2 regions of the Paenibacillus sp. MAH-35 genome follow, and region 2 is predicted to be linked to the other one. Evidence: a T-box and tRNA genes for the amino acid it is inferred to sense, from the RefSeq annotation. Region 2 holds a T-box; the other holds one or more tRNA genes.

Region 1 (3,420 bases), on a different contig from region 2:
TAAGTCCTTTCTTTTATATTATGCCTTTATTGACAGGCGCTTTAATGCTGATTCCCGGATGGTTATATTTCCTTGTCATCCTTTACTTTTGTTTTATTACGATACCAAACATGTTTGCAGGCTATAAAAATCAGAACGATTTAATATTTTCAAGTATGATGCCTGTAACCAAAAAAGATATTGTAAGAGCAAGGGTGTCTGTTATTGTAATCCTGGAGCTGATTCATATTGTTGTTGCCATGCTCTATGGCGTAATGACGCTACGTCTGTATCCAAATCTGAAATACATTTTCTTCGCACCCTCCTTTGGTTTTTGGGGACTTTGTTTCGTCATGCTGGCGATTTTCAACATTATTTTTATCTCCATGTATTACAAGACGGCGTATAAATACGGTGCGCCAGCGTTTGTAGCCATTGCAGCTGCTATACTGTTTGCCGGGGGCGCAGAATGGCTCGGCATACAAAATTCGTTCGTGTTTGATCTTCTCAAAGGAATTGGTGCTGATAATTTGGCCATTCAACTCTCAATTCTGATTACGGGCTTCGTGATATTTGCGATATTTACGATAATCGCTTATCATATTGCCAACAAACGGTTTGAGAAAGTGGAAATATAATGAACATAGCGATTTCGAACACATCTGATAAACCCATTTATCAGCAGCTTTTTGAACAAATCAGCGCACAAATTTTCAAGGGCGAACTAGAGAATGGGTATAGTTTGCCGCCCATACGACAAGCGGCAACGGAGCTTCGTGTTAGTATCATTACCGTCAAAAAAGCGTGGGAAGAACTCGAACGGCATGGTTTGATTTATACCGTAACCGGCAAAGGATGTTTTGTCGCCGATCTCTCACCCGATGAGATGCTTCAAAAACGCAATGAAATGATCTTGAATCAGATGGCTATCGATACTTCCTATTACAAATCCTTTGGCCTGACCATAGATGAAGTTTATGGGCTTTTGAAGGAAGTTTATTGAACTGTGATATAACAGAAAACCACGTGTTGGCTGAAGACAGCATGACAAAGTCAATCGGTGCAAAGCTAAACCCATCGGACCAGCCTAACGTCAGCATGTTGAAGCCTTTGACAAAACGCCCTGTCGTATGGTCGAACACACGGGCAAGTAATTCCGCTTTTTGCTGCGGTTTCGCCGAAGAACCGAGTCATCCACAATTTCACCAAACAAAGGGGTGTTTTTTCTGTCAAGACCCTATTATTTTTTTAGGATTTTCCTTTATCCATAAGGGATTTAATAAGCCGATCGCAGCGGTAAATTTCCATGCCGTTTCTTCCTCCACAAAGCGAAGCCAAACTTTGAGGCATATTCCGACTACTTTGCAGGGACCCCGGAGTTTCGCTTCGCTCTTTGTACGCGGTCTGAACCCTTATCAGGGGTTCACTCGGCCTTTGGACCAAAAGAAAAACACGGATCCAATGATCCGTGTTTTGATGTATGGAGCCTAGGGGGATCGAACCCCTGACCTCATCGCTGCCAGCGATGCGCTCTGACCAATTAGTCGAAAACACTACCAAGATCATTGAGGTTAACATAACAAAAAGTTGGGCGCATAAATGTTGAGAGAGAAGGTGCTGTGTATGGATTTATCTGAGCACATGAAAGAAACCGCAGATCTCATCGCAGGGTACATAACCGGCCGGCTCTTTGTTGATGCGGACACGATCGGCATGCAGCTCAATAGTGGAGTGGAACTTATTTTAACGGACAAGCACGGAATTGAAATTCTCAATGGCAGCGAGTACATCCAGATCACGATCAAGCAAATGCGCGAGGCGCGGACGGTTGAAGGATGGCCGCTATTTGGCGGATTATATGCACGAGTCAGGGGTGGGGATATTCATACGATCAATTATAGAGGCGTAACATCGCCTCTTTTTACATTTTGGTAAAATAAAGGATTTCCAAGAATATTGTCGTATTTACATCCAAAAAGGAATTTTGGCAGGGGGTACATATGACAACAGAAGTTGATCAACAAGGATATAGTTCAAAAAAATGCTTTATTGTTACTCCAATAGGTGGAGACAACACGGACATAAGACGAGCTGCAGAAGGAGTTATTGATGCTGTTGTAGTCCCTATTCTTACTAACCATTTTGGGTTTTTAAATAGCAATATAACAGTAGCTCATCGTATGCCGCATCCGGGATCTATTAACAAACAAGTTATACAGAGAATACTGGAAGATGATCTTGTAATCGCAAATCTTACTGGACTTAATCCGAACGTTATGTATGAACTCGCCATTCGACATGCCTCCAGAAAACCAGTCATAACTATTTGTGAGAATGGAACAAAACTTCCTTTTGATATCATAGAAGAACGTACAATTTTTTATGCCAATGACATGTACGGTACAGTAGATTTAAGTAATAAACTCCGAGTAGTCATAGAAGATGTTTTGGAAAGCAATGAATTACCTGACAATCCCATTTACAGGGTAATCGAGAGTAATTTAATACAAAAATCAGACAAGTTCGACGATAAAGATAAGATCTTCATATCACGTATGGAGCGACTAGAGGAGAAACTGAATAATATCGGCTCTAATTCAATAAGTCAACTTCAAACAATTGTAAAAGTGGATAGATTATTTTTTGTTGAAGTTACAGGCGATTTGCCTGAATCCGAAAACGATCTTGGCTTAAAAAGAGCTACAATAGGGAATAATAGCTCGATAAACTCCATTACTTTTATTCGGGGTGTTCCCCCTGAGAAATCTAAAAAAGGAATTAAAGTAATTACTATTTCTGTCAACGATCCAAAAAAAGAGGTAAATACACTCACACTTGAAATAGCTCTCATGAATATTCTTCCAAAAAACCTCACTATTGTATCAGTAGTAGAGTCTGCGATTTAATTGGTATAAAAAAAGCCATAATTTAACCGAAAAAAAACGTCAAAACAGTAAGTCACGGCACTTTTAACCTGTTATATTTATATCATGGCAATACGAGAGAGGGACAGACACCCGACAAAATAACCTTGCTTGAGAGGCAGCGGCGCTGCATTCGCTTTTAGCGGATGGCCCCGCATAAGACCTCTCTTTTTTTATGCCGCGGGTAGATCTGCGATCTGCTCGTATTGCCTCTAATCACCCGCATCTGGCCGGTCGCACCGGTATCTGAAAAGGTAGGTGAGAAGCCTTTTGCAGAGTACACACTTTTGCGGGTGACTGGAATGCTTATCCCTTACATTCGAATACTCCGTTCCTGGGCTGTAGCGCTCTTGTCATAAGCGCTGCAGCCTGGACACCCTCCACCTCCGGGACAACCGCGATCCTAGCAGATAAAGGTACGGATCGGGACGGCTTGCCGGCCGCCGCAGCGAGAGCCGGCATTTCCTAATGTGACTAATCCCAGACAAGTTAGTATAATTAGCAGGATGAAACTATG
Region 2 (3,420 bases):
GAAGCCGCCGACGGGATCGTGCAGGCGGTCAAGAGCGCCGCCCGCGAGCTTGGCATACCGGCGTATAACGCCGAGAAGCGCGAGGGCGTGCTGCGCCATGTGATAATTAAGTCCGGCTACCGCACCGGCGAGACGATGATCGTTCTGGTTACGGCGGGGCCGGAGCTGCCGCATGGACCGGAGCTGGCGGAGCGGATCGCACAGACCTTGCCCGGCGTGGAGAGCGTGTGCCACAACGTCAACGACGGTGCGCCGGGCAGCGTCATGGGCCCGCGCACGAACGTGCTGTGGGGACGCGACCGGATCTACGATGCGATCGGCGACATCCGGTTCGCGATCTCCGCGCACTCGTTCTACCAGGTCAACCCGCTGCAAACCGAGGCTTTGTACCGCAAAGCGCTCGACTATGCCGGGTTGACCGGCAGCGAGACCGTGATCGACGCCTATTGCGGCGTCGGCACGATCTCGTTGTTTCTCGCGCGGCGCGCGAAGCGGGTGTACGGCGTCGAGATCGTCCCCGAAGCCGTCGAAGACGCCCGCCGCAACGCGGAGATGAACGGCTTGGCGAACGCGGAATTCACGGTCGGCAAGGCCGAGGACGTGCTCCCCTCATGGCGGGAGCAGGGCATCCGCGCCGACGTCATCGTCGTCGACCCGCCGCGCAAAGGCTGCGATGCCGCCTTGCTCGAGACGATCGTCGCGATGCGCCCGCAGCGCGTCGTCTACGTCTCGTGCAACCCCTCGACGCTCGCGCGCGACCTGCGCGTGCTCGAGGACGGCGGCTTCCGCACCGTCGAGGTGCAGCCGGTGGATATGTTTCCTTGGACGGCGCATGTGGAATGTTGCTCACTGTTAGTCAGGAAGTAAAACGAATAGTGCGAGATGTATTGGCGGATAGAGATGAAGATAAATCGCATGAATGAAATAGCCATGTTATGATTAGGATAGAAAAGATTAGGATAGAAAAAGGAGCCGGACGGCCATCCGACTCCCTGCACAACATTTTGGGTGGGAAGCCTCCCAGAGAGACTTTAGAAAATAACCCGTTCCCTTGGCGCTAACCTGGGCGGGTTATTTTCATGTTTTCAGATATGTGAGCAGGGCCAGCAAAAACATACCGAGCCTAATTACTTCCATCAACGAAAATTGCATAAGCATCACCTCCAAACGGGGAAGTCAGAGGATGCGAAGCAACCGAATTGCCAAAGCTGATGGTAGAATCGATAGACTTATACCTTATAAAAAAATAGTGGAATTAATTGACAGGGAAAGTTGAGTGTGTTAGTATTGCTTTAATTTAAAATGAAAAGGCTATGATGAGAAATAGTAGGTATTAGGGATCTCACAGAGAGAAGATGGTTGGTGCGAATCTTCATTGATCTAATAGTGAAGCAGTCTCAGAGCTGTGAACCGAACAGAGGAATCTTAGTAGGCTTCAACGGAGTTCCACCGTTATTCAGGAAACAATATCGGAGAAATCCCGTATTGATAGAGTGCAGAGAAATCTGAAATTAGGTGGTAACACGGACATAATAGTTCGCCCTAAGTTGACAAGAAATATGTCAGCTCAGGGCTTTTTTTGTTGTACTTCTTTTCGTTTGAATATTCGCAGAATAAAAACTTTTGGATTTTCCAAGAATAAATAATAATTGAAATGGAGGTAATGAGCATGGTGAAAATGACACCAGATGAGTTAAGAAAATCATATATAGATTTTATGAAAGGTATAGGGGCTAGCCAAGTGCCCTCTTCTAGCTTGTTACCAGAAAATGATCCCTCAACGTTGTTTACGGGAAGTGGAATGCAACCTATGGTTCCCTATTTATTGGGGGAAAAGCATCCGATAGGTAATGAGATAACTAATATTCAGAAGTGTTTAAGGACAGTGGATATTGAGGAAGTAGGAGATACGTCGCATCTAACATTTTTTGAAATGATAGGTCGATGGGAGTTTAAAGCAAATGAAAATAACTATAAGAAAAAGCAAATCGATGCCATTTGGAATTGGCATATCATCGAATTAGGAATTGATCCTGGCAGGCTGTATATCAGTGCTTTTATAGGAAGTGATGATTTGAATATACAGAAAGATACGGAAGCCATTCAAATCTGGTCAGATAAATTCAAATCAGTTGGTATAGAACCTATTATTGAGGATGATCCATATCAATATGGGACATCTAGAGGTGGAAGAATATTCTTATACGACGAAAAAGAAAATTGGTGGAGCAGAGCCGGAAGTCCATTCGATATGCCTGTTGGTGAACCAGGTGGGCCTGATAGTGAAATGTTCTATGATCTTGAACCAGGCGGCGATTCACTGGATCATCCTGCTTCTGTAAGCGAGAGGTTTTTAGAAATTGGGAACAACGTATTTATGTGTTACAAAAAAGAAGACACAGGATTTGTAAAAATGCAAAATCCCAATATGGATTATGGAGGCGGATTAGAAAGGGTTGCAACCGCCCTTAATGGTGACAAGGATATTTATAATACGGCTTTCTTCCTTAATCCCAAGAAAAAATTGATGGAGCTAAGTGGTAAACAATATACTGACGAATTAAAGTCGTTTAGAATCATACTTGATCATGTGAGGGCTGCTACTTTTCTAATTAATGATGGTGCGGAGCCAGCTAATAGTGATGCAGGGTATATAACAAGAAGGTTATTAAGAAGGGCGATTCGTGCAGGTAAAAAAATCGGTATACGAGGAAGTTTTGTGGGTGAGTTGTCTGAAGTTTATATAGATGAAGCAACAGCTTATGAAGATTTGATCAGTAATAAAAAGAAAGTTATCGAAATAGTAAATAAGGAAGAAAATCTTTTCTATAGAACTTTACTGCAAGGAGAAATTGAAATACAAAAACATCTTAAGAATAAAGGTAAAGTTACAGGTGCAGACGCCTTTTATTTTTACGAAACATATGGGTTTCCCTTGGAATTGACGGAAGAGTTCCTAACTGAAAGTGGATATAGTATGGAGGACAAGGCGTCTTATGTAGAGGCGGCAAAGAAACATGCTGAAAAGAGCAGAACTGCTTCTGCGGGTAAATTTAAAGGTGGATTAGCTGAACATTCAACGGAAACAACAGCGCTACACACGGTATCTCATTTATTACTTGCTGGTTTAAGGGAAGTTTTAGGTGATCATGTTCATCAACAAGGAAGTAATATTACTTCAGAACGATTAAGGTTTGACTTCAACCATGATGAAAAACTTACGCCAGAGCAAATAGCTGAGGTGGAGAAGTATGTGAATGATGCGATTTCATCAAAAGCAATTACCTATATTTCAGAGCTGCCTAAAACTGAAGCGAAAGAAAGTAATGTTGTAGGGAATTTTTGGGATAAATATCCGGATATCGTTAAGGTGTATACAATCAAAGATAACGAAGGGAAAGTTTGGAGTAGAGAAGTATG

Evidence for each region. A T-box is a leader RNA that pairs with one kind of tRNA and senses whether it is charged. The one in region 2 lies ahead of AC3Y2E_RS19570 (alanine--tRNA ligase), so its partner is inferred to be a tRNA-Ala.
Region 1: it has a tRNA-Ala gene. The T-box ahead of AC3Y2E_RS19570 (alanine--tRNA ligase) is inferred to sense a tRNA for this amino acid. The anticodon was not compared.

What each region holds. Positions count from the first base shown of each region.
Region 1 covers NZ_JBYUPU010000005.1:58,879-62,298, reverse strand. The annotation lists gene AC3Y2E_RS06820 (ABC-2 transporter permease) at 1-617, shown strand, start outside; gene AC3Y2E_RS06815 (GntR family transcriptional regulator) at 617-982, shown strand; partial or broken gene AC3Y2E_RS06810 (transposase) at 1,011-1,180, opposite strand; tRNA gene AC3Y2E_RS06805 (tRNA-Ala) at 1,461-1,528, opposite strand; gene AC3Y2E_RS06800 (hypothetical protein) at 1,603-1,914, shown strand; gene AC3Y2E_RS06795 (hypothetical protein) at 1,980-2,885, shown strand.
Region 2 covers NZ_JBYUPU010000018.1:95,767-99,186, reverse strand. The annotation lists gene rlmD (23S rRNA (uracil(1939)-C(5))-methyltransferase RlmD) at 1-867, shown strand, start outside; T-box leader at 1,305-1,548, shown strand; gene AC3Y2E_RS19570 (alanine--tRNA ligase) at 1,670-3,420, shown strand, end outside.